DNA from 2 places in the Pseudarthrobacter sp. LMD1-1-1.1 genome. Region 2 is predicted to be linked to the other one. Evidence: riboswitches for the same ligand, from Rfam matches in the RefSeq annotation. Region 2 holds a riboswitch; the other holds the start of a gene.
What was found. Region 2 has a riboswitch for glycine ahead of gcvP (aminomethyl-transferring glycine dehydrogenase). Riboswitches for the same ligand answer to the same signal wherever they lie in the genome.

Region 1 (15,648 bases), on a different contig from region 2:
GCAACGGCGATTCCCGCCACGATGGCGCCGAAGGTCAGCAGGGTGGACAGGAACCGGCCCGCCGCGGTCACGGGGAAGCCGTTGATGGCGTCCTGCACGGAGGACACCAGGCGCCCGGTGGGCAGGAGGAGCAGGATGCCGCCCACCACCACGATGGACGGCGACGTGGTGAGCCCCAGCTGCCAGAGCAGCAGCGCCAGCATGGTGACCACGAAAGAGCAGCTCGCGGTGATGAAGAAGTCGGGAACCCGCCAGCGTCCCAGCTGCCGGGCCAGCAGGCTGATGCCGATATTGGCCACGAACGCGATCACCGACGACACCGGCCCGCCGCCCAGGACCCCCACGAACACCGCGGCGAAAATGCCGAACGCCACGGTGACCATCCACCGCGGGTAGGGCTTGGGGCTGGTGATGGCCTCGTTGAGCCTGCGGATTGCTTCGTCACGGCCCACACCCCCGGCCACGATGTCGGTGACCAGCTGGTGCACCTTGGCCAGCCCGGCGTAGTTGTTGGTCCAGGACCGCACCACGCGCAGCAGGGCGATGGGGGTCTGGTCCTTGGGCGCGTAGTTGATGCCCACGGACTGGTTGGTGATGTCCACTTCGATGTTCTTCAGCCCCAGGGCCGCAGTGACCGCGATGATGCTGGTTTCGACTTCCAGGGCGCCCGCGCCGTAGCGGAACATGGTCTCAGCCAGGTGCAGGGCGAAGTCCAGGGTTTTGCGCGCGGACGTATCCACGCCGCCCACCTGGATGGTGGGGTTGGCGTACGGGCTGCCCGCCAGCCGGTCCACGATGCTCAGCGGAGCCGTGGGAGGATTCTCGCCCTGCACCAGGCGGCGCAGCATCCTCTTGGCGGCGGCGTCCTGCCGAAGCTGTGCAGGGGTCAGCGGTTCAGTCTTGGGCAGGCCATCAGTCTTCGGCCTGGACCCTGGCCGTTCGGGCCGGTTGGTCATGCCCGTTTCCTCCCTGTGCGCGGTTGATGGACTCTCAGGATGCGCGCTTCAGCGGCAGTTTACCCAGCAGTGTGCGGGCGGCAGCGGCAGCGGACCTGGCCAGCCGGTTGGCGTGGAAGACGGCGGGGCGGACCGGGAGGACGAAGTCCCCCACCAGCTGGACCACTTCCCCGCCGAATCCCTTCTTGAATTCGTAGCCGCCGTGGCCTTCCTCGTCCTGCCCGGAGATGCCGAACGTGCCGTAGAAGTTGTACCGCGGGTAGCCCTTCTCCAGGGCGTGCAGCATCATTCCCCAGTAAAGGGAGGTTGCGCCATTGAAGTAGATGTAGTCCTGGACGGTGCCGCCGATCACGCACACCACCTCGTCGCCGTAGCAGACGAAGTGGATGGCCGCGACGGTGGCCGTTCCCACGGAGTCGGGGAAGCGTTCGATGTCCTTCAGGCTCCGCTCGTAGCTGTCCACCAGGTCCTGGACCACTTTGAGCCGGTTGGCCTTCTTCTTGCTGCCGGTCTCCTCCACCTCGCGGCGGAGGTCCGCCGCTGTGGCCGACTCCGCGGCCAGCCGTTCGGTGATGGATTTGCGGTAGGCCGGGATGTCGATCTTGGCCATCATCAGCTTGGTGAACTCCGTGGAGGTGGTGCGGAGCAGGTTCTCGTAGTAGGCGCGTTCGCGGTACACGAACCCTTTTTCGTCGCCTGCCCGGCTCAGGGCGCCGTAGAAATCGTCGAGGGTTTCCAGGGTGGCCTGTTCGAGGAAGACGCCGTTCTTTTCCGCCTTGCGGATGGCTTTGCGGGTGCGGTAGCTGGTGCCCATGATCAGTTCTTCGGCGTCCTGGATCCCCACCAGGTTCTTGATGAACATCCAGTTGACGTTGATGAAGTTCATGTCCAGGCCCTGGTGCTGGAATCCGAGCTGTTCCAGGTCCGCCACCAGCGGCCTGTTGTCTTCGACGTCCGGGTGTTCGGCGCCATCAGCGTCGCGTGCGATGTACCTGATGTTCGGCGAGATCAGCAGTTCAGCCGCCTTGCGCTCAGCGGCATGGTTGCGGAGAAGCCCGACGACGGCGCGCACCAGGTCCCGGTCCGAGTAGTCCATGAGGGGGCCCTTGGCACACTCGCAGACGGTGTAGCCCAGGCGGGTGGTGGTGTAGTTGAGCTTTCCTGCGGCCACGAGTTCGCCGTCGCGACGGACCCCGAAGAGTTCCACCTGCTGGCCCCGGGCACGCTGGAAGCGGGCGAAGTCGATGGACTGCAGGAAGCTGTTCTGCGGGTGCTTCAGGGCGAAGGCCTCGAATTCGGCCTCGCTGAGGTTGGCGTATTCAAGCCCGGTCGCGGCGGAAACTGGATTCAAGGGGTGACCTTCTTCTGGACTCTTCGCGGCCTGTGGGCACGCACTGGGTGGAGGGTGTTCAGGGTGGAGGGTGTTCAGGGCGGACGGCGTTCGGGCCGGCCGGGTTCCCGCAGCGTACGGGCCGCGCGGGGCGCTCAGGAGAGGGCCCTGGCGGCAGCGGGTCAGTAGAACTGCTGCCCGGTTCGTGCGGTCTCGATCCGGCGGAACACTTTCTCTCCACCGTTGACCCAGAGCCGGTGCCGGAGCGGGGACAGGATGTAGTCGTGGCAGCCCACAAAGTCGGTGACCGTCTTGGTGAAGCTGGTCTTGAACATGCCCATTCCGTAGAGGTTGTGGGTCTTGTCCTTGATGCGGGCAGCCGGCGGGGTGCCGCAGAAGTCGTATTCCGTGCAGCCAAGTTCCTGCATCCGTCGGATGGCCGTCCACTGCACCAGGTGCGAGTCCCCGTACTGCTTGCGGTTCTGGGTGGAACCGCCGTCTTTGTACGTTGCCTTGCCCCCGTAGTTGATGACGAAGGCACCAACACTGGGTTTTCCGTCCTCGTAGGCGAAGAAAAAGTTGCCCTGGCCGCGGTTGCAGAACTCGTCCCAGAACCGCTCGTAGTACTCATAGCTGCGCAGGGGCATGGAACCCTTTGCGTTGACCGTGTTGGCCATCAGGTCGTACAGGGCCCGGTAGGTTTCCGGTCCCTGTTCCTTCCGGACCACCTGGCAGCCCTCGCGCTCTGCGCGCCGGATTGCGTTCCTGGCCCGGGAAGAGATGGCCTTAAAGACTTCCTCTTCCGTGCCGGAGATATCCAGCAGGGCGGTGGAATCGTTGGACTGGATGTTGGGGGCTTTGGCCAGGTGGGCTGCTGCCAGTTCCCGCTGCGCTTCGTCTGAGTCGATGATGTCCGGTTCCACTTTGATGGTGAACACGTTCAGCTTGCTGCTGCGGACCAGCTGCTCGCACGCTGCGAGGGCAGCGCCCAGGTCTGCTGCCCCTGCCAGGTCGGGGCCCTTGATGAGGTACCAGAGCCGTCCCAGGACGGGAAAGCTTTTCTCCAGCACCAGGTTATAGCTGGCGTTCCCGCCGCCTTCCAGCACCAGGAACCGGACTTTCCAGCCGCTTCCGTTCTTGACCGATGCGTAGGCGGCGGACTGCAGCATGTTGCCGCCGTTCGGGTTGGCCGTGACGTGCTTGTCCCAGTTTTCAATTTCCTCGGCTGTGGCAAAACGTGCGGTGAATTCTCGCAAGGGGGCCGTGTCCAATCGGGTTTGTGCGCGGTTTCGGTACTTCTGGATGCGTGCGGACATGCAGCCTCAAGTCTAAAGCCTCAGGCGCTCCCGGCTTTTCTCCGGCATGCCCGGGACGGCGGCCGCCCGGGTGTGGAGCGTCACCTTGACGGAGCTCAGGATGTTCAACAAGGGTGGGGGTATGAGGCCGGATGGGGAACAGAGCACCGCTCCCGCGGGCAGCGGCGGGAAGCCGTACAGTGCCGGGGTGCAGTCCGCCGCGCTTGCCGGTTTCCTGTTGGCGTCCTTGGTGGTGGCGGCGCTGGGCGGTTTGGCATCGGCGGCCAATGTCACTGGCTGGTATGCAGCCGCGGACAAGGCCCCCTGGTCCCCGCCCAATGGCGTGTTCGGTCCGGTGTGGACCATCCTTTATGCGGCAATGGCCCTCGCTGCATGGCTGGTTTGGCGTAAACGCACCGCTGGGACACGGCAGGCCATGGTGGTTTACGCCATCCAGCTGGCCCTCAATCTCACCTGGACCCCGGTCTTTTTCGCCCTTTACCCGGCTCTTGGCACGGCGGCCCTGTGGCTGGGCCTGGCCATCATCGTGGCCCTGGTCGCTGCGGTAACGGTGACGGTGCTGCATTTCGGTCCGATCAGCCGGACGGCGGGGCTGCTCCTGCTCCCCTACATCTCATGGCTGGTGTTCGCTGCCAGCCTCAATTGGTGGGCGGCAACTCACAATTAGGCGCACGGGCACCGCCCGTCCCGCCATTCGGTCAGGTGTCAGCGGGGTGTCAGCATTCGACGACGTTGACGGCGAGGCCGCCCATGGCGGTTTCTTTGTATTTGTCGGACATGTCTTTGCCGGTTTCGCGCATGGTGATGATGACTTCGTCGAGGGAGACGCGGTGGGTGCCGTCGCCCCAGAGCGCCATTTTCGCGGCGTTGATGGCTTTCGCGGCGGCGATCGCGTTCCGTTCGATGCAGGGGACCTGGACCAGCCCGCCGATCGGGTCACAGGTCAGGCCGAGGTTGTGTTCCATCGCGATTTCCGCGGCGTTCTCCACCTGGGCCGGGGTGCCGCCCATGACCTCGGCCAGGCCCGCGGCGGCCATCGAGGACGCGGACCCGACCTCGCCCTGGCAGCCCACCTCGGCCCCGGAGATCGAGGCCTGTTCCTTGTAGAGCACCCCGACCGCGCCGGCGGCGAGCAGGAACCGCACCACCACATCGTCGCGGTCGGCCTGGGTGGCCTGGTCCATGCCCGGGGCGAAGTGCAGGGCGTAGAACAACACCGCCGGGATGATCCCGGCCGCCCCGTTCGTGGGGGCGGTGACCACCCTCCCGCCGGAGGCGTTTTCCTCGTTCACGGCCAGCGCCACCAAGTTAACCCACTCCTGCCAATACCTGGGGTCGTAGTGGTCCTGCCCGTCCTGGTCGTCATTGTCGGTGTCTTCGGGGCGGGCGGTTTCCTTCTTCAGCCGCTCGTACCAGTCCGGGGCGCGGCGGCGGACCTTCAACCCGCCCGGCAGCACCCCCTCGCGCTTGAGCGAGGTGGCCACGCAGTTCTCCATCACCGACCAGATATGCCCCAGCCCGGCCCGAATCTCCTCCTCGGACCGGGAGGCCTTCTCGTTCACGAACATCACGTCCGCGATGCCCAGCCCGGTCACCGCGCAGTGCTCCAGCAGCTCCGCCGCGGTCCGGAACGGCAGCGGCAGCACCTCCTTGGACGCGTCCAGTTCCTGCTGCGCGGCGTCCTCTTCACCCTCGCGGACGATGAACCCGCCACCGACCGAGAAGAACGTCGCCGCGTGCACCACATCCCCGGCCGCGTCGGTAACGGTGAACGTCATCCCGTTCGTGTGCCGCGGCAACACCGTCAACGGCCGCAACACCATGTCGCCCACCCCGTAGGGCAGCGCCACCGCACCGGCCAGGTTCAGGATCCCGGTCTCCGCGATCGAAGCCAGCCGCTCCTCCACCTCCTCGGGCAGGATCAGTTCCGGATGGAACCCCTCCAACCCCAACAGGATCGCGGTCATCGTCCCATGCCCATGCCCCGTCGCGGCCAGCGACCCATACAAATCCACCCGCAGCGACACGACCTCAGCCAGCCTGCCGGAGGCCTTCAACTCCTCAGCAAACACAGCAGCAGCCCGCATCGGCCCCACCGTATGCGAAGACGACGGCCCAATACCGATCGAAAAGAGGTCAAAGACACCAACAGCCATGTGCGTGGTTCCTAACTAATACAAGTGGTCGGGATGGAGCGGGCAGGACATCCTCTGCGTGCTCGGTCGCGAAGACGCCCGCTGCGCGGACGTGACGCTCCCTTAGACGCACGCTGCCGGATGCCCGCCCACTCCGCAAGCACGTCACCAAGGCGACGCGGCAAGCAGGTAACGTCGTGCCCACGAGCGCCGGCGGAGCCGGACTTTTCGAAAGCGTGCTCCCCACCGTCTCCCTAGCCTCGCAAGCTCGGCCAGGGAACCCTGACGGCGTGGGCCCAACGCACGCGTGAAAATGTCCGGTCCGCCGTCGCGAAGGTGACCACGGGGTGGAACAAGGGACTACTCGGCGCGGCGGTAGAACGGGAGGTCGACAACTTCGAAGGGTTCTGCCTTGCCGCGGAGATCGATGTCCAGGGCTGTGCCGGGTGCCGAGTACTCGACGTCGACGTAGGCCATGGCGATCGGGTAGCCGAGGGTGGGCGAGGGCTGGCCGGAGGTGACTTCCCCGACCGGGGCGCCGTCCTTGAGCACGGGGTAGTGTGCCCGTCCGGCGCGGCGGCCTTTGCCTTTGAGCCCCACGAGGCGGCGGCCGGAGGTGGTGCCGGCACCGGCTTCCTTCTTTGCTGCCAGCGCAGCCTTGCCAACAAAGTCGCCTTCCTTGGAGAGCGCGACGACGGGGCCGAGGCCTGCAGCGAACGGGTCACCCTGCAGGGACAGTTCGTTGCCGTACAGCGGCATCCCCGCTTCCAGCCGAAGCGAGTCGCGGGAGGCAAGGCCGGCCGGGGTCAGCTCCCCGTCGTCGGCGATGGCGACCAATGCCTGCCACAGTGCCGGGGCGTCTGCGTTGTCCACGAAGATCTCGAACCCGTCCTCACCGGTGTACCCGGTACGCGCGAGTAGGAGTTCCTTGCCGGCGCCGCCCACCAGGAACGGAACCTCCACGGCGGCGTAGTACTTCAGCTCCGTCACCAGGGAGTGCTGTGCGGCCGGGACCAGGCGAAGCAGGAGTTCCTGGGCCTTGGGGCCCTGCACTGCGATCAGCGATGTCCGGGCCGAGGCGTCCTCCACCTGCACGTCGAACCCTGCGGCCCGTTCGTGCAGGGCCGCCGCCACCACCGCGGCGTTGCCCGCATTGGGCACCACCAGGAAGACGTCCATTCCGTCTTCAGCGGCGGGACGGCGGTAGGCGATGAGGTCGTCGATGATGCCGCCGTCCTCATTGCAGATCAGCGAGTACTTGGCCTTGCCCACGGCCATGGCGGAGATCTTGCCCGCCAGGGCGTAGTCGAGGAAAGCGGCGGCCCGGGGCCCGGTGACCCAGACTTCGCCCATGTGGGAGAGGTCGAACAGGCCGGCGGTGCTGCGGACGGCATGGTGTTCAGCCAGTTCGGAGCTGTATTTGAGCGGCATCTGCCAGCCACCGAAGTCGGTGAAGGAGGCGCCAAGCTTCTTATGTTCGTCGTAAAGGGCGGTGTATTTCTCGGTCACGGTGCCGGTCCTTTAGTTTTCGAACTCTTCGAGCGGCGGGCAGGAGCAGATGAGGTTCCGGTCTCCGGCGGCGCCGTCGATCCGGCCCACCGGCGGGAAGTACTTGTCCTGCTTGTGGTGGGCAGGGAACGCGGCCTGCTCGCGCGGGTAGGCACGGTCCCAGTCGGAGCTGACGACGGCGGCTGCCGTGTGGGGTGCGCGGCGCAGGGGTGAGTCCGCTACGGCGAAGTCGCCGTTGGCCACCTGGTCGATTTCCTTGCGGATGGTGATCATGGCTTCGATGAAGCGGTCGATCTCGGCCAGGTCCTCGGACTCGGTGGGCTCCACCATCAGGGTGCCTGCCACCGGGAACGCAAGGGTGGGGGCGTGGAAGCCGAAGTCGATGAGGCGCTTGGCCACATCCTCGGCCGTGACACCGGTCTTGGCGGTCAGTTCGCGCAGGTCCAGGATGCATTCGTGCGCCACGAGGCCGCCTTCGCCGGTGTAGAGCACCGGGAAGTACTCGTTCAGCCGGGCTGCGACGTAATTGGCAGCCAGCAGCGCGGACTTGGTGGCCTCGGTGAGCCCTTCCCCGCCCATGAGCTTCACGTACGCCCAGGAGATCGGCAGGACGCCGGCCGAACCGAAGCGGGAAGCCGAGATCGCGACCCCGTGGCCTTCCTCATGCGCTGCCTTGTTGGCGTCGCCGGGCATGAACGGCGCCAGGTGGGCCTTGGCTGCCACGGGTCCGACGCCGGGTCCGCCGCCGCCGTGGGGGATGCAGAAGGTCTTGTGGAGGTTGAGGTGGGAGACGTCGCCGCCGAACTTGCCGGGCTGGGCCAGTCCCACCAGGGCGTTCAGGTTGGCGCCGTCGATGTAGACCTGGCCGCCCGCCGCGTGCACGGCGTCGCAGACCTCACGGACGTCCCCGTCATAGACGCCGTGGGTGGACGGGTACGTGATCATGATGCAGGACAGGACGTCCTTGTTCGCTTCGATCTTGGCCGTCAGGTCATCGTGGTTGATGGTGCCGTCAGCGGCCGTGGCAACGACGACGACCTTCATGCCGGCCAGGACGGCGGAGGCGGCGTTGGTGCCGTGGGCGGAGGCGGGGATCAGGCAGACGTTGCGCTGCTCTTCGCCGCGGGAGTGGTGGTAGCCGCGGATGGCCAGCAGGCCGGCGAGCTCGCCCTGGGATCCGGCATTGGGCTGGATGGACACCTGGTCGTACCCGGTGATCGCGGTCAGGTCCGCCTCCAGGTCGGCAATCAGTTCACGCCAGCCTTCGGTCTGGGAGTCCGGGGCGAAGGGGTGGATGGAGGCGAATTCCGGCCAGGAGATGGCTTCCATCTCGGCGGTGGCGTTCAGCTTCATGGTGCACGAGCCCAGCGGGATCATGGTGCGGTCCAGCGCCAGGTCCCGGTCCGACAGCTTCCGGATGTAGCGCAGCAGCTGGGTTTCGGACCGGTGCGTGTTGAACACCGGGTGCTGCAGGTAGTCGGAGGAACGTCCGACGGCGGCCTCCAGTCCGAAGCCTTCAGCCGCGGCAACGGAGGCCCCAAAGACGTCCGCGACGTCGGCGACGATGGCCGCCGTCGTGGTTTCATCGAGCGAGATGCCCACGGTATCGGCGTCGATGGAACGCAGGTTGATGCCGCGCGCTTCGGCATCGGCGACAAGCGCGGCAGCGCGTCCGGGGACGCGGACGGTAAGGGTGTCGAAGAAGCTCGTGTGCAGCACCTCCACACCGGCAGCCGCCAGCGAGGCCGCCAGCACCCGGGCGTGGCCGTGCGTCGTTTCCGCAATCGCCTTCAGCCCGTCGGGGCCGTGGTAGACGGCGTACATCGAGGAAACGATGGCCAGCAGGGCCTGCGCGGTGCAGATGTTGGACGTGGCCTTTTCGCGGCGGATGTGCTGCTCGCGGGTCTGCAGCGCCAGGCGGTACGCGGGAACCCCTGCGTCGTCCTTTGACACACCCACCAGGCGGCCGGGCAGCGACCGCTCCAGGCCCTTGCGGACCGCCATGTATGCGGCGTGCGGGCCGCCGAAGAACAACGGCACCCCGAAGCGCTGCGTGGAGCCGACGGCGATGTCGGCGCCCTGCTCGCCCGGAGGAGTGATCAGGGTCAGTGCAAGCAGGTCAGCGGCCACGGTGACCAGTGCGCCGCGCTCCTTCGCCGCCGCAATAGTGGCGGACTGGTCCCAGACCCGCCCGGAGGCACCGGGCTGCTGGAGCACGATGCCGTTGATGTCGCCGTCGGGCAGGCCGTTGGACAGGTCGGCGACCTCAACTTCGAAGCCGAGCGCCTCGGCGCGGCCCTTGACGATGGCGATGGTCTGCGGCAGCACGTCGATGTCCAGGACAGTCTTGCCGTCCGCTGCAGGCTTGGTCTTGTTGGAGCGGCGCATCAGCAGCACGGCCTCGGCCACGGCGGTGGCTTCATCCAGCAGCGAGGCGTTGGCGATCGGCAGGCCCACCAGGTCCTGGACCATGGTCTGGAAATTCAGCAGTGCCTCGAGCCGGCCCTGGGAAATCTCGGGCTGGTACGGGGTGTAGGCGGTGTACCAGGCCGGGGCCTCGAGGATGTTCCGGCGGATGACAGCAGGGGTGATGGTGTCGTAGTAGCCCTGGCCGATCAGTTGCACGGCGGTCTTGTTCTTGGCGGCGAGCCTGCGCAGTTCCGCAAGGACTTCAACTTCGCTGAGGGCATCCTGCAGGCGGAGGGCTGTTTCCTGGCGGATGACTTTGGGTACGGCGGTGTCCACCAGGGAATCGACCGTGCCGTAACCAACGGCTTTGAGCATGGCGTCGACGTCGTCCTGGCGGCGTGCACCAATGTGGCGGTCTACGAAGGTGGTGGAGGCTGGGGTAACCGACACGAAGGAACTCCATTTATTCAGGCGGCGCAGGGTACGCCACAGCTATTCGGGTCCCTCCCCGCTCTGTATTGGACCTGAGAGTTTCCGCGTTGCCTGCCTGGGCAGGACCCGCTTGCACCGTCGGTGAGCACAACAGCCGTCTCGCTTCCCCCAAGGGAGGCCGGACAACTGCCTGCTGCTTTCCAGAGGTGCCTCGCCGCGGCGGTACAGGGGCCTGCGAGATTCCTGGGGAGGATTTGCTCCTACGGCGCCTGCCTGTACTTCCGGCAGAACTCTCCCGCCGCAGATCAAAGGCTATTCATTTGTTGATGCTGACGGCCGGTGACAGCCCTCACAACTCTCCATTGTCCTACGCCACAAGCCCTCCCGGCAAATGGAAAACTACCTGCGGAGCCGTTCCAAAGCAGCCAGGAGTTCCTCCACATCAGCGGCCGCTCCGCCTTCCGGCGCCGGGCCCACGGAAAGCATGGCATTGAAGTACAACCCGTCACCCATATACAGGACAGCCTTGGCCAGGCCGTGCCCCACATCTGCTGCGATCTCGTCCAGCCACCGCTGCTGGATGGCGGCGAACCGGCGGCGGGTCTCTTCATGTGCCACCTCGGCAAGCCGCGTGGCAGCCACGATGACCCGGTCAAGCGGAGTATCCGCCCAGACGGAGGAGCGGATGAAATACGCGGCAGCACCTTCGCTGGCCGAAGCCATCGCGTCGGCGTCCGCCTTGGCCAGGCCTTCCAGGCGGTCAAGCAGCACGGAGATGAGCGCTTCCTTGTTGGGAAAGTGATAGAGGAGGCCACCTTTGGACACCCCGGCCTTCCGGGCTACGGCGTCGAGGGTTGCAGCGCGCTCCCCCACGTCGATCAGCAGGGACTCGAAGGCGTCAAGGACCGCATCACGGGCTACAGGCTTTCGGGGCATGCCTTCCATCATGCCCTTCACCGGCAGGGAAGAAGGAATGCCCGCGTTTTCAAACTGTACCGTCCAGACGGTACAGTTATTGCATGACGACTTCCATCAGCCCGGCCCCCACCCAACGGGACAGCACCGCCGCGCGGCCTCCGTGGCGGGATTGGCTTGCGCTGGGGCTGCTGATGTTTCCCGTGCTGCTGGTGGCAGTGGACAACACGGCCCTGACGTTTGCCCTGCCCGCCATCGCACGCGCCCTGGAACCGACCGGCCTGCAGCTGCTGTGGATCGTGGACTCCTATCCGCTGGTCCTGGCCGGGCTGCTGGTGTCAATGGGAAGCCTCGGCGACCGGATTGGGCGGCGGCGGCTGCTGGTCATCGGCAGCCTGGGCTTCGCCGGACTGTCCGCCGCCACAGCCTTCGCGCCCACCCCGGAGTGGCTGATCGCCGGCCGCGCGGCGCTCGGGTTCTTCGGCGCCATGCTGATGCCGTCCACCCTGTCGCTGATCCGCAATATATTCCCGGAACCCAACCGCCGGCGGCTTGCAGTGGCCATCTGGGCGGCCGGATTCTCCGGCGGCGCCGCCCTGGGCCCCATCCTGGGTGGATGGCTGGTGGAGCACTTCTGGTGGGGCGCCGTCTTCCTGGTGGCCGTGCCGCTCATGCTGCCCCTGCTGGCTCTGGGGCCGGCCTTCATTCCGGAATCAAAGGATCCCGCGCCGGGCAGGGTGGATATCCCAAGCGTCCTGCTCTCCATGCTGGTCATGGTGCCCGTGGTGTACGGCATCAAGTCAGTAGCCACCGAAGGCCCGGGCACGGCCGGGCTGGGCAGCATCGCCTTCGGCGTGGTCATGGGGATCGTGTTCGTGCGCCGCCAGCAACGCCTGGAATACCCCCTGCTGGACATGTCGCTGTTCCGGAACAGGGTGTTCAGCATGGCCATCAGCGCCAACATCCTGGCCCTGTTTTCCTTCAACGGATTCATCCTTTTCCTTGCCCAGCACCTCCAACTCCTGGAGGGGATGACGCCGTCCGCGGCAGGCATTGCCATGCTTCCGGCCCTGGCAGCCACAGTGGCGGCAGGCCTGGTGGTAGTCCCGCTGGTCCGGAAGGTCCGCCCGGGGTACGTAGTGGCCGCGGGCCTGTCCTTCAGCGCCGTCGGCTACAGCATGGTGGCCTTCGGAAACCACGACGGCGGGCCTTCCCTGCTGCTGGCAGCACTGCTGGTCCTGGCGCTGGGCGTCGGCACGGCGGAAACCATCTCGAACGACCTCATCCTCGGCTCGGCCCCGCCGGCGAAATCAGGCGCTGCGGCGGCGATTTCCGAGACGGGCTACGAGGTGGGCTCGCTGCTGGGGACTGCCGTGCTGGGCTCCATCCTGACCGCGTCCTACCAGCAGAACCTCCGGCTGCCGGCAGGGCTGGAGGCCATGCTGCCCGGAGCCTCACTGCACAACGCCGGGGAAACGCTGGCCGGCGCGGTGGAGGCGGCCGGCCTGCTGCCGGAATCAGTCGCGGGGGCAGTCCGGGATGCCGCGGCCGCCGCGTTCGATTCCGGCGTGCACATCACGGCCGCAATTGGGCTGGCACTGATGGCGACGGCGGCAGTGCTCGCCGCCGTCGTGCTTCGGAAAGTTCCCAAAGCGGCCTAGCAGTACAACGGCAGTGCTGTCCGGGGCAAAAAAGCGTCCTGCGCCGGGGCAACCCCGGCGCAGGACGCCCTGACGGATGTCCGCTACTTGGAGTCGGGGGCCGTGACCTTGGCGGTGGGCTTCATCTTCTCGGCCTGCACCATCCAGGCGAACTGCTCCAGCCTGGCGATGAACTCGTGCAGGAGGTCCGCGGAGGTGGGGTCTTCCTCATCCACTTCGTCGTGGACCTTGCGCATGGTGCCAACGGCAGCTTCCATGGCGGCGACAATTAGCTCAATGGCATCCCCGGTGCTGATGAGCCCGTCAGGGAACTGGGCCAGGCTGGTGGTCCCGGCCACGGTGGAGCTGCGGCCGTCCGGAAGCGCGTGCAGGGCACGCATGCGCTCGGCGGTGTCGTCGGCGAACTGGCGGGCGGCGTCGACGATCTCATCGAGCTGCAGGTGGAGGTCGCGGAAGTTGGTGCCCACGATGTTCCAGTGCGCCTGCTTGCCCTGGATGTGGAGCTCGATCAGGTCCGCCAGGACGGCCTGCAGGTTGTTGGTCAGTGTCGGTGAAGCTTTCATGCGTCCTCCTCAATTGGTCCAGTACGGCAGACGCTACCAGCCGTGGACGGCGCGGCGGCAGGGCTAAAGACAATTTCTCAGTGGGCTTACTAATTTCGAAAACCAGTCATAAACGAACGTGATTCATATTGCGTCTTGCATCACACGCCCGCCACCCCCATACTAAATGAACGCCATTCATATAGTGACCTCCGTCTCACAGCCTTCCAGAAAGTGGTGCCATGACAGAGACAATCCGCACCAGTACTGCCAAACCCGGTCCGCACGCCCACGCCCCCTCCGCGGACGGCGTCAGTGCCAAAGGACTCAAGGGCGGCCAGCTCGGGCTCCTGGCCGTCGTCGTGCTGGGCATTTCAACCATCGCCCCCGCCTACACCCTCACCAGCGCACTGGGACCCACCGTCAATGAAGCCGGCCTCCAGCTGCCCGTCATCTTCCTCATCGGGTTCATCCCCATGATCCTGGTCTCGCTGGCCTACCGGGAACTCAACGCCGACTCTCCGGACAGCGGCACCACCTTCACCTGGGTCACCAAGGCCTTTGGCCCGTGGGTGGGCTGGATGGGCGGCTGGGGCCTGCTGGCAGCAAACATCATCGTGCTGTCCAACCTGGCGGGCGTCGCCGTCGACTTCTTCTACCTCTTCCTGTCACAGCTCACCGGCTCCCCCGAACTGGCGGACCTGGCGGACAACAAAGCCCTGAACGTCATTACCTGCTTCGTCTTCGTGGCGCTGGCCGTCTGGGTCAGCTACCGCGGCCTGCACACCACCAAGCTGGTGCAGTACAGCCTGGTGGGCTTCCAGTTGCTGGTGCTGGGCCTGTTCGTCGTGATGGCCTTTGCCAACTGGTCCACCTCGGAAACGGCCATCCCGTTCAGCTGGGAGTGGTTCGATGTCACCAAGATCGAGACGTTCGGTCAGATTGCCGCCGGCATCTCCCTGTCGATCTTCGTGTACTGGGGCTGGGACGTCTGCCTCACCGTGAACGAGGAAACGGCCAACGGCAAGAAGACCGCCGGCGTGGCAGGCACCCTGACCGCCGTCATCGTCCTGGCCATCTACCTGCTGGTCAGCATCGCCACCATGATGTTTGCCGGCGTCGGTGATACCGGCAACGGCCTGAACAACGCTGAAAACCACGAAAACATCTTCACCGCACTGGCCTCCCCCATCATGGGCCCGTTCGCCATCCTGATGTCCCTCGCCGTGCTCTCCAGCTCCGCTGCGTCCCTGCAGTCAACCTTCATGTCGCCGTCGCGCAGCCTGCTGGCCATGGCCCACTACGGCGCACTGCCGGAACCCTTCAGCAGAATGAGCAGGAAGTTCGCCACGCCGGGCTTCGCCACCATCGCCGCCGGCGTGATGTCAGCGGGGTTCTACGCAGTGATGCACGTGGTCAGCGAGAACGTCCTGAACGACACCATCCTGGCCCTGGGCCTCATGATCTGCTTCTACTACGGCCTCACCGCCCTGGCCTGCACCTGGTACTTCCGCCACAGCCTGTTCAACAGCGTGCGCCACTTCGTGCTGCGGCTGGTATGCCCGGTGGTGGGCGGCGTGGGCCTGTTCGTGGTGTTTGTCCAGACCGCCGTGGACAGCCTGGCACCGGAGTTCGGCAGCGGTTCCGAGGTGTTCGGCGTGGGCCTGGTGTTCATCCTGGGCGTCGGCATCCTGGCCCTGGGCGCCGTGGCCATGCTGGTCATGTCCCGCACTCACCCGGGCTTCTTCCGCGGCGAAACCCTTAAGCAGGACACCCCTGCGCTCGTCGTTCCGGAATAGCCGCCAGCCCAGAAAGGTGCCGTGCCCCCGCCAGGGGCACGGCACCTTTTGTGTTGACGACGCCGGATGGCTCACCAGTAGTGCGCCACGTCGACCACCAGGCGTGAGCCGGAGCCCGGGCCGTCGAGGGTGAACACCCGGAACGGCAGCCGGGCACGGACGCCGAGCCCGATGGTGGTCTGGCCCTCGAAGCTTCCGGCCCAAACCACCTGGCGGAAGGTCTGGTAGCCCGAAACGTTGGAGAGCTCAGCCTTGTCGGCAGGGGTGTAGGTGGGCTGGCCGTTGTTGTCATAGGCCGGCGCATTGACGACGACCTGCAGCCGGGCGCCGCCCCGCGTTGGCACCACTGCTCCCGAGCCGTCCTGGATGATCTGGGGGACGTAGCGGACCGTGTAGCCGGGGGCCGGCGCGCCGCTTAGGTCAACCACCAGCCGGTCAAAGCAATAGTGCTGCCCGGTCCGGACATTGGTCACGGGTGCGCCGCCCATGGCGCCGTCCGACTTCATCAGCGAACCCCACGTGAGTCCGCAGTACGACGTGGTTGCCGAGGCGGCGCCCGGAACCACCAGGCCCAGGCCTGCAGCCAGCAGGACGGCTGCGAGCCAGATGAAGAACTTTTTCATTGCAGTGCCATCCAAAATGAG
Region 2 (15,648 bases):
TCCAACGGGCCGGGAAGGGCGACGGTCCGGTCAAGGCTGGGGTTGGCCGTGAAGGTGACGATCATGCGACCACCACATCAACGCCGGCCTCTTCCAGGGCGGCTGCGAGCTCAGGTCCGGGTTCACTGTCTGTGATCAAGGTGTCCAGATCTTTCAGGGAGGCGAACTGGACCAGGGTTTCCGTGTCCAGCTTGGAGGAGTCGGCCAGCACCACAATGCGGCGTGCCGACTGGACGAAGGCTGCCTTGACGGCGGCTTCTTCAGGATCGGGAGTACTGACGCCAAAGGTGGCGTGGATGCCGTTGGTTCCGATGAACGCGATGTCAGGGCGGATCCGGGCGGCAGCGTTCACCGTTGCCTGCCCCACGGCCACCTGGGTGAGGCCGCGAACCCGGCCGCCCAGGATCTGCAGGGCAACGCCGGGGACGTTGGAGAGTTTGCTGGCAATGGGTACTGCGTGGGTGATGACCACCAGTTCGTGCTGGGGGCCCGTTCCGTCGGAAGGTTCGACGGCGGCGCGGCGGGCCAGCATGTCGGCAAGCACTTCGGTGGTGGTGCCTCCGTCCATCAGGACGCTGGCGGGCGAGTTCCGGGGGATCAGGGCAAGGGCGGCTTCGGCGATCCGGATCTTTTGGTCCGGCCGCTGGATGGCCCGTTCAGTGACGCTTTCCTCGGTGGTGCTGAAGCGGTCTGCCGCAACGGCGCCGCCATGGACACGGCGGACCGTGCCGGCGTTTTCGAGGGCTGCAAGGTCCCTGCGCACCGTCTCGGTGGTGATGCGGAAGCGCTCAGCCAGCAGCGTCACGCTGACCCGGCCGCTGCCGGCTACAAGCTCGGCAATCTGCTGCTGGCGCTCTTCGGCGAACACATACCCTCCGTTGCGTAGGTCCTGCTGTGAGTTTGTACGCCTGGCCGTCTTCCCGGTCCTGCGTGACTGGCATCACATTGATGTTGAGTTACTTGACTTTATCTTTGCTTCTGTTGGTTTGTCAATGGAAATCAACATGAAACAAGATCCAGCTTTTCAGGCCCGGGCGCAGGCGCGAAAAAGCCGGGCTGGACACGTGGTGGTCCAGCCCGGCTTTTCGGGTTCATCGGTGGTGGCCCGGATCCCGTCCCCGGTGGTGGCCCGGCTAGATGCCGCCGTCCCGGCTTTCGTGGCGGGTGATGCGCTCGCCGGTGGTGGGATCGATGACCGAGCGGGACTCGCTGACCCGGCGGCTGCGGCCCGGGGAAGCGAGGATGAGTGAGGCGATCAGCCCGATTACGCCTACCGCCATGAGGATGTAGCCCACCAATTGCTGGTCCACGAACGGGATGAGTCCGGGCGCCACGGCCCAGGCAAGGATGGCGCCGAGGGCGATGAGGAAGATTGACGATCCGATTCTCATGACTTGCTCCTTTTGGCCGCGGGCTGCGCGGCGCTGGTAGGGCGATACGGGAGGGTGGTGCGTACACTGCCAAAAGCCAAGCCTGCTGTCTATCAAGCGTCACGCTACCTCCCGGTGATTGCGGATTCAATGATCCGGGCGGGGCGTCGTGCTTCCGTAGTTAGGCTTGACCAGTGGAAACAGTTGTGTGGTCCAAGCCGGAGGACCAGCGCGCAGGCACCCCCCTGCTGGTGATGATGCACGGTTACGGTACGGACGAGTCCCGGATGGTGCGCCTCTTCGAGTACCTGCCTCCCGAGTTCACGTTTGCCGCCCTGCGGGCTCCGATGCCCATCGGGGACCACTGGGGCTGGTTCCTGCTCGACTACTTCCTGGCGAACGACTTCGCGGATGTCATCTCCGCCGCCAACTCGGTGCGGGCCTGGATCAGTTCCGTCAGGGACCAGCACAGCAGCGTCACCCTGATGGGTTACTCGCAGGGCATGGCCATGGCCAGTACGCTCCTGCGGCTGCACCCGGATGACTACAAGGCCGTTGTGGGACTGTCCGGCTTTGTGCTCAACAACGAGCTCCTCTCGGTGACGGACTCCTTTGACGTCAGGCCGCCCTTTTTCTGGGGGCGGGACAAGGCGGACCTGGTGATCAACGAGGACGCCGTTGCCTACACCGCGGAGTGGCTGGAAGAGAACACGCTGCTGACGGCCCGGACGTACCCGGGAATGGGGCACGCGATGTCCAAGACCGAGATGGTGGACGTCAGCGCCTTCCTGCGCCACTACGTGCTGCGCTGACTGTGTAGCTGCCCCATCGGTGGGTACGAAAAAACAGTTGCCAGCGAAATTTGCAAGCGCTTACACTCGTCTACGGCCATGATCGGTCCTGCAGTGGGCGGACAAGGAAGTGATGCTGCGTGCATGAGGCGCAGCAGTATCCTCCTTCAGGCTGTCCCGGCAGGGCCGGCTGTCCACGAACCGAAAGGACACCGCACTGCCGATGACACTCGAAACTGCAGCTGGGACCGCCGGCTGGACCGGCGCCGCAGCAATCCTCTTTGACCTGGACGGCGTTCTGACGCCCACCGCCACCGTGCACGAGCGCGCCTGGCAGGAACTGTTCGATGGCTACCTGGCCTCGCATCCGGAGGTCCCCGGGTACCGGGAAAGCGACTACTTCGACCACATCGACGGCAAGCCCCGCTTTGACGGTGTGCGCGACTTCCTGGCTTCGCGGGGGATCACGCTCCCGGAAGGCCCGCTGGATGACGACCCTGCCCACGAAACCGTCCAGGGCCTGGGCAACCGGAAGAACGCGATCTTCAATGACATCGTCAGCGCCGGCGTCGAACCGTTCCAAGGCTCGGTCCGCTTCCTCGAAGCCGCCCTGGAACGCGGACTCAAGGTCGCCGTCGTCTCTTCCTCCCGCAATGCCCCTGCCGTCCTGAAAGCCGCCGGACTCAGCCACTATTTCCCCGTGGTGGTGGACGGTGTGGTGGCCGCGGAACAGGGCCTGCCCGGAAAACCAAGCCCGGCCACCTACGAATACGCGGCCAAACTCCTGGACCTCTCCAGTCCGGAGTGCGTGGTGGTCGAGGACGCTGTGTCAGGGGTTCAGGCCGGACACGCGGGATCGTTCCACTCCGTGATCGGCGTGGACCGTGGCGCCGGGCGGCAGACGCTCCTGGACGCCGGAGCCACCCTGGTGGTCAACGACCTCCAGGAACTCGTCCCCTAAACCCAGGCCTCAAACCCCGTTGCCTGCCCCGGGCAACCCTGCTGCTCCCCGGCAGCACCCATCCGAGTATTGCCCTTCCCCCGAATATTCCGTGCCGGCCAGTCCGGCACCACAGCAAGGCCAAAAGGACCCCGACCATGGCATTGATCTCCGCGGACCGCGAACGGTTCCCCGATACCCCCTGGCAGCTCGTCGAAACGCGCTACGGAACCGATGGCGCCGGAACCCTGGAGGCCCTGTTCGCCCTGGGCAACGGCCATCTGGGCATCAGGGGTGCCCATTGGGCGGCGGCCGACGCAGAGCTGCCAGGCAGCTTCATCAACGGCCTGCACGAAATCTGGGACATCAAGCACGCCGAAAACGCCTTTGGCTTCGCCCGGACGGGCCAGCGAATCCTCTACATCCCGGACGCCAACAACTTCACCGTGGTGGTGGACGGCGAAAACCTCAGCCTTGCCGAATCAGAGGTCCTGGACTACCGCCGGAGCGTCGACTTCTCCACCGGGATCTACGAGTGCCGCATCACCTGGCAGTGCCGCTCCGGCGCCACCGTGACCACCACGGAACGGCGGGCGGTGGGCTACGAGTCCCGCGGCTGCCTGGGCATTTCCCTGGAGGTGGATGCGGACCGGCAAATCTCCCTGGACGTCACCTCCGCGGTGATCAACCGCCAGGACCAGCCGGTGGAAGACCACTCCGTCCACGATCCCCGCCGGGCGGGACGGCACGCCGGGCGGGTGCTGCTCCCCGTGCGGCTGGACGGCGGCGACGGCTCGCTGCGGTTGTCCTGGGAGGCAGCCGAGTCCAAGCAGCGGGTGGGGATCGCGGTGGACCACTGGACCTCCGCCGGCCACCAGCCGTTCGAAACGGTGGTGGACCAGGACGACAGCACCGTCCGGTACGTCCTTGCAGTGGACGCCGGTGACCCGTTCCGGCTGGAAAAGACCGTCAGCTACGCGGCCGGCCCCACCGTCCAGGACCCGGACGTGGATGCGGCCGCAGTGGCTGAAGAGGCACTCCGCCCGGTGGACAGCATTTTTGCCGAAAGCATGGCCCACTACCGCGGTTACTGGGCCACCTCGGACATCGTGGTTGAGGGCGGCCGGCCCGGGTTGCAGCAGGCCATCCGCTGGAACCTGTTCCAGCTGGCCCAGGCCACGGCGCGTGCCGATGTTGCGGGCATTCCCGCCAAGGGCGTGACGGGCTCGGGCTACGAGGGGCACTACTTCTGGGACCAGGAGGTGTACCTGCTGCCGTACCTTACCTACACCAACCCCGACGGCGCCCGGCAGGTCCTCGAGTTCCGCCACGGCATGCTTCCCGAGGCCAGGATCCGGGCGAAGGAGCTGAGCGTGGACGGCGCCCTCTTCCCGTGGCGCACCATCAACGGGCTCGAGGCCAGCGCCTATTACGCGGCCGGTACCGCACAGTTCCATATCGCCGCCGCGATTGCCTTCGCCACCAACAGGTACCTTTGGGCAACCGGGGATGCCGGATTCCGGGATGGCATGGGCGCTGAACTGCTGATCGAGACGGCCCGGATGTGGATCTCCCTGGGCTTCTTTGGCAAGGACGGGCTCTTCCACATCCACGGCGTCACCGGCCCTGATGAGTACACGGCAGTGGTGAATGACAACCTGTACACGAACGTGATGGCCCGCTTCAACCTGCGTGCCGCCGCCGCGCTTGGGCACGCAGGCATCACCCACGAGGAGCGCCAGCTGTGGGAGGCTGCCGCCAACCGCATGCAGCTGCCCTTCGATGACCGGATGCAGGTCCACTCCCAGGACAACGACTTCATGACCCTGGAGGCCTGGGACTGGACCACGCCGCGGTCCAAGTATCCGCTGCTGCTGCACTTCCACCCGCTGGTCATCTACCGGCACCAGGTCCTGAAGCAGGCCGATACCGTCCTGGCCATGTTCCTGCAGTGGCAGGACTTCACTGCTGAGGAGAAGCAGCGGGCCTTCGACTTCTACGATCCCATCACCACCGGCGATTCCACGCTGTCCGCCTGCGTCCAGGGGATCATGGCGGCCGAGGTGGGCTATTCGAGGGAGGCCCTGGACCACTTCACCAATGCCGCCTTCATTGACCTTGACAACACGCACGGCAACACGATCGACGGCGTGCACATCGCCTCCACCGGCGGAGTCTGGAGTTCGCTGGTGTGCGGTTTCGCCGGCATGCGCGACCAAGGCCCGGTCCCGTACTTCGATCCCCGCCTGCCCGCGGAGTGGGAGGGGCTGACCTTCCACCTGAAGATCAGGGGCCGCCTGCTGCTGGTCCAGCTCGCCGCCGGCTTTATCACGCTGACGGTCCAGGACGGCGGTCCGCTGGAAGTTGACGTCCGTGGCCAGCGGCTGACGGTGGGCAACGAGCCGGTGCGGGTTCCACTGGAACCGGTCGCGGAACCGGAACCCACGGTGTTCCCCAGCGGATTGCCGACGGCGAGCATCCCGGTGGTGCGCGGCAACAGCTGAGCGGGTTGCCGGGCTGGGCGGACGCGCCGGGGGAGGCCCGGCGGCTTCCCTTGCCGGCCTCCCCAGTCTCCTGTTGTCTTCCGGCCTGGTGCCCCCCAAAACAGCACCAGGCCGGAGCGCAGTGGCCTAACCGGCGAGGAGGGTGGCGGCTTCCTGGCGGGTGGTGCCGGAGTCCTGGATGCCTTCGGCGATGTGGGCGAGTTCGGCGGGGATGTCGCGGCCTTTTTTGCGCATGGCGGTGGCCCAGAGGCGGCCGGCGCGGTAGGAGGAGCGGACCAGGGGGCCGGACATGACGCCGAGGAAGCCGATTTCTTCGGCTTCGTGCTGGAGGTCCACGAATTCCTGGGGTTTGACCCAGCGGTCCACGGGCAGGTGCCGTTCGGAGGGGCGCAGGTACTGGGTGATGGTGATCAGGTCGCAGCCGGCCTGGTGGAGGTCGCGGAGGGCTTCGCTGATTTCTTCGCGGGTTTCGCCCATGCCCAGGATGAGGTTGGACTTGGTGACCATGCCCAGGTTTCGGCCCTGGGTGATGACATCCAGGGAGCGTTCGTAGCGGAACGCGGGGCGGATCCTTTTGAAGATCCGGGGCACGGTTTCGACGTTGTGCGCGAAGACTTCGGGGGCGGAGTCGCAGATCGCCTTGATGTGGTCGGGGTTGCCGGAGAAGTCGGGGATGAGCAGTTCCACGCCGGTGCCGGGGTTCAGTTCGTGGATTTTGCGGACGGTTTCGGCGTAGAGCCAGACGCCTTCGTCTTCGAGGTCGTCGCGGGCCACGCCGGTGACGGTGGCGTAGCGCAGCTGCATGGACTGCACGGAGCGGGCCACCTTGGTGGGTTCGAACATGTCCACGGGGGAGGGTTTGCCGGTGTCGATCTGGCAGAAGTCGCAGCGGCGGGTGCATTCGGAGCCGCCGATCAGGAAGGTGGCTTCCTTGTCTTCCCAGCATTCGAAGATGTTGGGGCAGCCGGCCTCTTCGCAGACGGTGTGCAGGCCTTCTTTTTTGACCAGGTTCTTCAGCCCGACGAACTCCGGGCCCATCTGGACCTTGGCCTTGATCCACTCCGGCTTGCGCTCCACCGGGACCGCAGCGTTGCGCTGCTCGATCCGCAGCATCTTCCGGCCTTCAGGTGCCAGGGTCATGATCGTGTTTCCTTTGTCTTCTTGGGGAATCGGAGTATGCCGGTGTCAGCATTCGACGACGTTGACGGCGAGGCCGCCCATGGCGGTTTCTTTGTATTTGTCGGACATGTCTTTGCCGGTTTCGCGCATGGTGATGATGACTTCGTCGAGGGAGACGCGGTGGGTGCCGTCGCCCCAGAGCGCCATTTTCGCGGCGTTGATCGCTTTCGCGGCGGCGATCGCGTTCCGTTCGATGCAGGGGACCTGGACCAGCCCGCCGATCGGGTCACACGTCAGGCCGAGGTTGTGTTCCATCGCGATTTCCGCGGCGTTCTCCACCTGGGCCGGGGTGCCGCCCATGACCTCGGCCAGGCCCGCGGCGGCCATCGAGGACGCGGAGCCGACCTCGCCCTGGCAGCCCACCTCGGCCCCGGAGATCGAGGCCTGTTCCTTGTAGAGCACCCCGACGGCGCCGGCGGCGAGCAGGAACCGCACCACCACATCGTCGCGGTCGGCCTGGGTGGCCTGGTCCATGCCCGGGGCGAAGTGCAGGGCGTAGAACAGCACCGCCGGGATGATCCCGGCCGCCCCGTTCGTGGGGGCGGTGACCACCCTCCCGCCGGAGGCGTTTTCCTCGTTCACCGCCAACGCCACCAAGTTAACCCACTCCTGCCAATACCTCGGGTCATAGTGGTCCTGCCCGTCCTGGCCGTCCTGGTCGGTGTCTTCGGGGCGGGCGGTTTCCTTCTTCAACCGCTCGTACCAGTCCGGGGCGCGGCGGCGGACCTTCAACCCGCCCGGCAGCACCCCTTCACGCTTGAGCGAGGTGGCCACGCAGTTCTCCATCACCGACCAGATATGCCCCAGCCCGGCCCGGATCTGCTCCTCGGACCGGGAGGCCTTCTCGTTCACGAACATCACGTCCGCGATGCCCAGCCCGGTCACCGCGCAGTGCTCCAGCAGTTCTGCCGCGGTCCGGAACGGCAGCGGCAGCTCCTCTTTGGACGCGTCCAGTTCCTGCTGCGCGGCGTCCTCTTCACCCTCGCGGACGATGAACCCGCCACCGACCGAGAAGAACGTCGCCGCATGCACCACATCCCCGGCCGCGTCGGTAACGGTGAACGTCATCCCGTTCGTGTGCCGCGGCAGCACCGTCAACGGCCGCAACACCATGTCGCCCACCCCGTAGGGCAGCGCAACCGCACCGGCCAGGTTCAGGATCCCGGTCTCCGCGACTGAAGCCAGCCGCTCCTCCACCTCTTCGGGCAGGATCAGTTCCGGATGGAACCCCTCCAACCCCAACAGGATCGCCGTCATCGTCCCATGCCCGTGCCCCGTCGCCGCCAACGACCCATACAAATCCACCCGCAGCGACGCCACGTCCGCCAGCTTCCCCGAGGCCTTCAACTCCTCAGCAAACACAGCAGCAGCCCGCATCGGCCCCACAGTATGAGAAGACGAAGGGCCAATACCGATCGAAAAGAGGTCAAAGACACCAACAGCCATGTGCGTGGTTCCTAACTAATACAAGTGGTCGGGATGGAGCGGGCAGGACATCCTCTGCGTGCTCGGTCGCGAAGACGCCCGCTGAGCGGACGTGACGCTCCCTTAGACGCACGCTGCCGGATGCCCCACCCACTCCGCGGGCACGTCACCAGGAGACATGCGCACGAGGGGCCGGCGGAGCCGGACTTTTCGAAAGCCTGCTCCCCACCGTCTCCCTAGCCTCGCAAGCTCGGCCAGGGAACCCTGACGGCGTGGGCCCAACGCAGGCGTGAAAATGTCCGGTCCGCCGGTCCCGGTAGCAACCGGAGATCAGGACAGTGGTGCGACGCCCGGGTAGAGCGGGTGGGCTGCGGCGAGTGCCTCGACGCGGTGACGCAGCCCGGAAAGGTCCGCGCCGGCGTTGGCAATCAATGCCTCGGCGATGATGTCCGCAACCTCGCGGAAGGCGTCCTCGCCGAAGCCACGGGTGGCCAGGGCCGGGGTGCCGATGCGCAGGCCGGACGTGACCATTGGCGGACGCGGGTCGAACGGGACCGCGTTGCGGTTGACGGTGATGTCGATCGCGGCCAGGCGGTCTTCGGCCTGCTGGCCGTCGAGTTCGCAGTTGCGCAGGTCAACGAGGACCAGGTGCACGTCGGTGCCGCCGGACACCACGCTGATGCCCCTGGCGGTGACGTCCGGCTGGACCAGGCGTTCGGCCAGGATGCGGGCGCCGGCCAGGACGCGCTCCTGCCGCTCCTTGAATTCCTCGGACGCCGCGATCTTGAAAGCCACGGCCTTGCCGGCGATGACGTGCTCCAGCGGCCCGCCCTGCTGGCCCGGGAAGACGGCGGAGTTGATCTTTTTCGCGACGTCGGGGTCGTTGGAGAGGATGATGCCGCCGCGCGGGCCGGCGAGGGTCTTGTGCGTGGTGGAGGTGACCACGTGGGCGTGCGGGACCGGCGAGGGGTGCAGGCCGGCGGCCACCAGCCCGGCGAAGTGTGCCATGTCCACCATGAGGTAGGCGCCCACGGAATCGGCGATGCGGCGGAACTCGGCGAAGTCCAGCTGGCGCGCGTAGGCTGACCAGCCGGCCACGATGAGCTGCGGCTTGTGCTCCTGGGCCAGCCGCTCCACCTCTGCCATGTCGATGGTGTGGGTGTCTTCGCGGACCTGGTACGGGACCACGTTGTAGAGCTTGCCGGAGAAGTTGATCCGCATGCCGTGGGTCAGGTGGCCGCCGTGGGCCAGGTTCAGTCCCATGATGGTGTCGCCGGGCTTGATGAGCGCGTGCATCACCGAGGCGTTGGCCTGGGCGCCGGAGTGCGGCTGGACGTTGGCGAACCCGGCGCCGAACAGGGCCTTGACCCGGTCGATGGCCAGCTGCTCGATGACGTCCACGTGCTCGCAGCCACCGTAGTACCGCTTGCCCGGGTAGCCCTCGGCGTACTTATTGGTCAGCACCGAGCCCTGCGCCTGCATGACCGCTGCGGCTGTGTGGTTCTCGGAAGCGATCATTTCCAGGCCGTCGCGCTGGCGGCCCAGTTCGTCGTCGATCTTTGCTGCAATCTCGGGGTCCAGGGCAGCGAGGTCTGCGTTCAGGCTGGGGGAGACCACCTGTTCAAAGGCCACGGTGCCCGCGGCGGATGAAGCGCCGCTCACAGTTCGCCGCCGTTTGCTTCGGCGTATTCCTGTGCGGACAGCAGCGGGCCCTCTTCGGTGACGGTGACCTTGAAGAGCCAGCCGGCGCCGTAGGGGTCGTTGTTGATCACGGCGGGGTCGCTGACGACGTCGTCGTTGACTTCCGTGACCTCGCCCGTCACGGGGGAGTACAGGTCGGAGACGGACTTGGTGGACTCGATCTCGCCACAGGTCTCGCCTGCGGTCACCGTGGCGCCAACCTCGGGCAGGTCCACGTAGACGATGTCGCCCAGCGCCTCGGCGGCAACGGCGGACACGCCCACCACGGACGGGCCGGAGCCGTCGGCGGCGATCCATTCGTGTTCGGCGGAGTACTTCAGTTCAGCGGCAACTTTAGCCATGGTGTGTTTCCTTAAGTTTGGGGTTCAAAAATGCGGGAGCGCCGGTGCTATTTTTGGCGCTTGTAAAAGGGCAGTGCGACGACTTCGAAGGGCTCGGCCTTGCCGCGCAGGTCCACGTCCAGTGCGGTGCCCAGCTCAGCGTGCTCGACGTCGACGTAGGCCAGTGCCACGGGGTAGCCAAGGGTGGGGCTCGGCTGGCCCGAGGTCACCTCGCCCACCACGTTTCCGTCTTTCAGGACGGGGTAGCCGCCACGGCCGGCACGGCGGCCGTGCCCTTTCAGGCCAACGAGTTTGCGCTTGGGGCCGGCTTCCTTGGCTGCCTCGAGTGCGGCCCGTCCCACGAAGTCGCCTTCCTTGGACTTGAGGGCAACTACGGGGCCAAGGCCGGCGTCGAACGGCGAGCGCTCCAGCGAGAGCTCGTTGCCGTACAGCGGCATGCCCGCTTCAAGGCGAAGCGAATCGCGGGATGCGAGGCCGCAGGGGACAATGCCGAACTCTTCCCCGGCCTGGGCCACGGACTCCCACAGGGAAGCGGCGCCTTCGTTCGGGAGGAAGAGTTCAAAGCCGTCTTCACCGGTGTAGCCGGTGCGGGCCAGGATGACATCGTGGCCGGCCACGGTGACTTCGTTGAACGCGTAGTACTTCAGGTCGGTGACCAAGGCATGCTGGGACTCGTCCGTGAGCTTGAGCAGGATGGCCTCGGCCTTGGGTCCCTGGACTGCGACGAGCGAGGTTGCCGCCGAAGCGTCCTCCACCGTCACGTCGAAGGCGACAGCGCGTTCGGCGAGGGCGGCCGCCACGGTGGGGGCGTTGCCGGCGTTGGGAACCACCAGGTACTTCTCATCGCCGAAACGGTACGTGATGAGGTCGTCGATGATGCCGCCGTCTTCATTGCAGATCAGCGAGTACTTGGCCTTGCCGTCCGCGATGGCGGACAGTTTGCCCACCAAGGCGTAGTCAAGGAAGGCACCGGCCTGGGGCCCGGTGACCCATACTTCGCCCATGTGGGAGAGGTCGAACAGGCCGGCGGCGTTGCGGACGGCGTGGTGCTCGGCCAGTTCGGAGCTGTACTTGAGCGGCATCTGCCAGCCACCGAAGTCGGTGAAGGAGGCGCCCAGCTTCTTGTGCTCTTCGTAAAGAGCCGTGTAGTTCTCAGTCATGGGGGATCCTTAGTTTTCGAACTCTTCGAGCGGCGGGCAGGAGCAGATGAGGTTCCGGTCTCCGGCGGCGCCGTCGATCCGGCCCACCGGCGGGAAGTACTTGTCCTGCTTGAGGTGGTGGACGGGGAAGACGGCCTGCTCGCGGCTGTACTGGCGGGTCCATTCGGAGTTCACGACGGCGGACGCGGTGTGGGGTGCGTTGCGCAGCGGGGAGTCCTGGACAGAGAAGTCGCCGTTGGCCACCTGGTCGATTTCCTTGCGGATAGTGATCATGGCCTCGATGAAGCGGTCGATCTCGGCCAGGTCCTCGGACTCCGTGGGCTCCACCATCAAGGTGCCTGCCACCGGGAACGCCAGGGTCGGGGCGTGGAAGCCGAAGTCGATGAGGCGCTTGGCCACATCCTCGGCCGTGACGCCGGTCCTGGCGGTCAGGTCGCGCAGGTCCAGGATGCATTCGTGCGCCACGAGCCCGCCTTCACCGGTGTACAGCACCGGGAAGTACTCGTTCAGGCGCACGGCAACATAGTTCGCTGCGAGCAGGGCTGCCTTGGTGGCCTCGGTCAGGCCCTCGCCACCCATGAGCTTCACGTACGCCCAGGAGATCGGCAGGACACCGGCGGAACCGAAGTTCGAGGCGCTGATGGCCACGCCGTGGCCTTCCTCATGCGCTGCCTTGTTGGCGTCGCCGGGCATGAACGGCGCCAGATGGGCCTTGGCCGCAACAGGTCCGACGCCGGGTCCGCCGCCGCCGTGCGGGATGCAGAAGGTCTTGTGCAGGTTCAGGTGGGAGACGTCGCCGCCGAACTTGCCGGGCTGGGCCAGTCCCACCAGGGCGTTCAGGTTGGCACCGTCAACGTAGACCTGGCCACCGGCAGCGTGCACAGCCTCGCAGATCTCGGTCACGTCCGCGTCGTACACGCCGTGGGTGGACGGGTAGGTGATCATGATCGCCGAGAGGACGTCCTTGTTCGCCTCGATTTTCGCGTACAGGTCCTCGTGGTCGATCGTGCCGTCCGCGGCCGTGGCAACGACGACGACCTTCATGCCGGCCAGGACAGCAGAGGCGGCGTTGGTGCCGTGGGCGGAAGCGGGGATCAGGCACACGTTGCGCTGGGTATCGCCGTTGGCGCGGTGGTAGCCGCGGATGGCCAGCAGGCCGGCGAGCTCGCCCTGGGAACCGGCGTTCGGCTGCAGCGACACCTGGTCGTAGCCGGTGATTTCCGCAAGGTCGGCTTCCAGGCCGCTGATCAGTTCACGCCAGCCTTCGGTCTGGGAGTCCGGGGCGAAGGGGTGGATGGAGGCGAACTCCGGCCAGGAGATGGCCTCCATCTCGGCGGTGGCGTTCAGCTTCATGGTGCACGAGCCCAGCGGGATCATGGTGCGGTCCAGTGCGAGGTCCCGGTCGGACAGCCTGCGGATGTAGCGCAGCAGCTGGGTTTCGGACCGGTGGGTGTTGAACACCGGGTGCTGCATGTACTCGGAGGTGCGGAGCACCTCTGCGGGCAGGTCGAAGCCCTCAGCGTCCACTACCGGGCCGGCTCCAAAGGCGACGGCGATCGCGGACAGGATTTCCGGCGTCGTGGTTTCATCCACGGACACGCCGATGGTGTCGGCGTCGATGTGGCGCAGGTTGATGCCGCGTGCTTCAGCAGCGGTGATGACCTTGGCGGCCTTGCCCGGGACGGAGACCGTGACCGTATCGAAGAACGCCTCGGCGGCCAGTTCCCGGCCTGCGATCTGGAGCGTGGTGGCGAGGGCGCGGGCGTTGTTGTGGACGCGCTCGGCGATGGCCTTCAGCCCGTCGGGGCCGTGGTAAACGGCGTAGAAGGAGGAGACGATGGCCAGCAGGGCCTGCGCGGTGCAGATGTTGGATGTCGCCTTTTCGCGGCGGATGTGCTGCTCGCGGGTCTGCAGCGCCAGGCGGTACGCCGGGAGGCCGGCGTCGTCCTTGGATACGCCCACCAGGCGGCCCGGCATGGAACGCTCCAGGCCCTTGGCCACGGCCATGTAGGCGGCGTGCGGGCCGCCGAAGAACAGCGGGACACCGAAGCGCTGGGTGGAGCCGACGGCGATGTCGGCACCCTGTTCGCCCGGAGGGGTGATCAGGGTCAATGCCAGCAGGTCAGCGGCGACCGTGACCAGCGCGCCGCGCTCCTTGGCCTCGGCAATGACGCCGGCGTGGTTGAAGACGCGGCCGGAGACGCCGGGCTGCTGGAGCACGATCCCGTTGATCGCGCCTTCAGGGAGTCCCTTGGACAGGTCGGCGACCTCAACCTCGAAGCCGAGCGCCTCGGCGCGGCCCTTGACGATGGCGATGGTCTGCGGCAGGACGTCTGCGTCCAGGACGGTCTTGCCGTCGCGGGCGTCCTTGTTCTTGTTGGCGCGTCGCATCATGAGGACAGCTTCGGCAACAGCCGTGGCTTCATCGAGCAGGGAGGCGTTGGCGATGGGCAGGCCCACCAGGTCCTGAACCATGGTCTGGAAGTTCAGCAGCGCCTCAAGCCGGCCCTGGGAAATCTCGGGCTGGTACGGGGTGTAGGCGGTGTACCAGGCCGGGGCCTCCAGGACATTCCGGCGGATGACGGCGGGCGTGATGGTGTCGTAGTAGCCCTGGCCGATCATCTGCACGGCCGTCTTGTTCTTGGCGGCGAGCCTGCGCAGCTCCGCAAGGACCTCAACCTCGCTCAGCGCGTCTTTGAGCGCAAGGGGCTTGGACTGGCGGATTGAGTTGGGAACGGCGATGTCCACCAGTCCATCAACGCTGTCGTAGCCAACGGCCTTGAGCATGGTGTCCACGTCAGCCTGGCGGCGTGCACCGATATGCCGGTCTGCAAAGGCAGACGGAAGGGATTGAATCGTCATGAGGAACTCCAGGTTTGGCCGGCCACGGGTGGCACGGCATGGATCGGGTCCCTCCCCGCTCTGTATTGGACCTGAGAGATTCCGCAAACCCATCAGGGCCTGCTTGCACCGTCGGTGAGTGCTGCCGGAGCAGCACTGCTTTCCAGAGTCGCCTCGCCGTGACGGTACATGGGCCTGAGAGATTCCTGGGGAGGATTTGCTCCTACGGCGCCTGCCCGGTGATGGCCGGGAGAACTCTCCCGCCACAGCTCGAAAGGCTTATTGAAATGTGGGTGATTCGGCTCACAGGTTACAGGCAAAGCGAAGCGGGGAGCAAATCAGTCCGTCATGAATTGGGGCTCAAGGGCGTTACGTGGATGGCGTAACGCCGGGCTTGACTTTTGTTCGTGACGGACGCCACACTGAACCCCGTGATCCGGCCGGACAGCGGAACTGGCCCAAAGACGCTGGGCGCTCCGTTCGCCGGCCGGGATCACCGGAGGCCCCACTGTCCATTCTGCGCATTATTGCGCCTGGCATGGATGCCCTCTGACAACTGAACACTGATTACCAAGCAAACGCTTTTGACCTGCGGCGGGAGAGCCCTGCCGGTACGTTCAGCAGGCGCCGTAGGAGCAAACCCTCCCCAGGAAACTCTCAGGCCCACGTACCGCCGCGATGAGGCAACTCTGGAAAGCAGCCGGGCCCTGTCCTGGCTCACCGACGGTGCAAGCACGCCCATTTCGGCATGTGGAAACTCTCAGGTCCCAGACAGAGCGGGGAGGAAATCCAATCTTTGCGACACCCCGGGTGCCGCTCGAACGATGGAGTTCCTCAATGACGACCCATTCCCCGACGTCCCCCGGCGGCGGAGCCCCGCACCTGGAGCGGCAGCTCAGCAACCGCCACATCCAACTGATCGCCATCGGCGGTGCAATCGGCACCGGCCTGTTCATGGGCTCCGGCAAGACCATCTCGGCGGCCGGCCCATCAGTGATCTTCGTGTACATGATCATCGGCTTCATGCTGTTCTTCGTCATGCGTGCCATGGGTGAACTGCTGCTCAGCAACCTCAACTACAAGTCCTTCAGCGACTTTGCCGCCGACCTGCTGGGTCCGTGGGCCGGCTTCTTTACGGGCTGGACCTACTGGTTCTGCTGGGTCATCACCGGCATCGCCGATGTCATCGCCATCGCCGGCTACTCCCGTGAACTGTGGCCCGGGGTGCCCCTGTGGATTCCCGGCCTGGCCACCGTGGCCATCCTGCTCCTGCTGAACCTCACCACGGTGAAGGCGTTCGGCGAGACGGAGTTCTGGTTCGCACTCATCAAGATCGTTGCCATTGCCGCACTGATCATCGTTGGCCTGTTCATGATCTTCACCGGTTTCCAGTCCG

Region 1: linked by a shared signal. The riboswitch ahead of gcvP (aminomethyl-transferring glycine dehydrogenase) and the one ahead of gcvP (aminomethyl-transferring glycine dehydrogenase) in region 2 are both predicted to bind glycine.

Annotation. Positions count from the first base shown of each region.
Region 1 covers NZ_JBEGHP010000027.1:26,008-41,655, reverse strand. The annotation lists gene MRBLMD1_RS21230 (threonine/serine ThrE exporter family protein) at 1-956, opposite strand, end outside; gene MRBLMD1_RS21225 (peptidoglycan bridge formation glycyltransferase FemA/FemB family protein) at 991-2,307, opposite strand; gene MRBLMD1_RS21220 (lipid II:glycine glycyltransferase FemX) at 2,469-3,602, opposite strand; gene MRBLMD1_RS21215 (TspO/MBR family protein) at 3,724-4,269, shown strand; gene MRBLMD1_RS21210 (L-serine ammonia-lyase) at 4,319-5,758, opposite strand; gene gcvT (glycine cleavage system aminomethyltransferase GcvT) at 6,098-7,246, opposite strand; gene gcvP (aminomethyl-transferring glycine dehydrogenase) at 7,259-10,105, opposite strand; glycine riboswitch at 10,298-10,395, opposite strand; gene MRBLMD1_RS21195 (TetR/AcrR family transcriptional regulator) at 10,487-11,023, opposite strand; gene MRBLMD1_RS21190 (MFS transporter) at 11,107-12,663, shown strand; gene MRBLMD1_RS21185 (Dps family protein) at 12,747-13,226, opposite strand; gene MRBLMD1_RS21180 (APC family permease) at 13,448-15,004, shown strand; gene MRBLMD1_RS21175 (AMIN-like domain-containing (lipo)protein) at 15,076-15,627, opposite strand.
Region 2 covers NZ_JBEGHP010000012.1:688,026-703,673, forward strand. The annotation lists gene MRBLMD1_RS08790 (1-phosphofructokinase family hexose kinase) at 1-65, opposite strand, end outside; gene MRBLMD1_RS08795 (DeoR/GlpR family DNA-binding transcription regulator) at 62-868, opposite strand; gene MRBLMD1_RS08800 (DUF6458 family protein) at 1,134-1,391, opposite strand; gene MRBLMD1_RS08805 (alpha/beta hydrolase) at 1,565-2,182, shown strand; gene MRBLMD1_RS08810 (HAD family hydrolase) at 2,385-3,122, shown strand; gene MRBLMD1_RS08815 (glycoside hydrolase family 65 protein) at 3,260-5,605, shown strand; gene lipA (lipoyl synthase) at 5,732-6,745, opposite strand; gene MRBLMD1_RS08825 (L-serine ammonia-lyase) at 6,791-8,230, opposite strand; gene glyA (serine hydroxymethyltransferase) at 8,540-9,871, opposite strand; gene gcvH (glycine cleavage system protein GcvH) at 9,868-10,251, opposite strand; gene gcvT (glycine cleavage system aminomethyltransferase GcvT) at 10,299-11,411, opposite strand; gene gcvP (aminomethyl-transferring glycine dehydrogenase) at 11,421-14,273, opposite strand; glycine riboswitch at 14,426-14,525, opposite strand; glycine riboswitch at 14,838-14,935, shown strand; gene cycA (D-serine/D-alanine/glycine transporter) at 15,090-15,648, shown strand, end outside.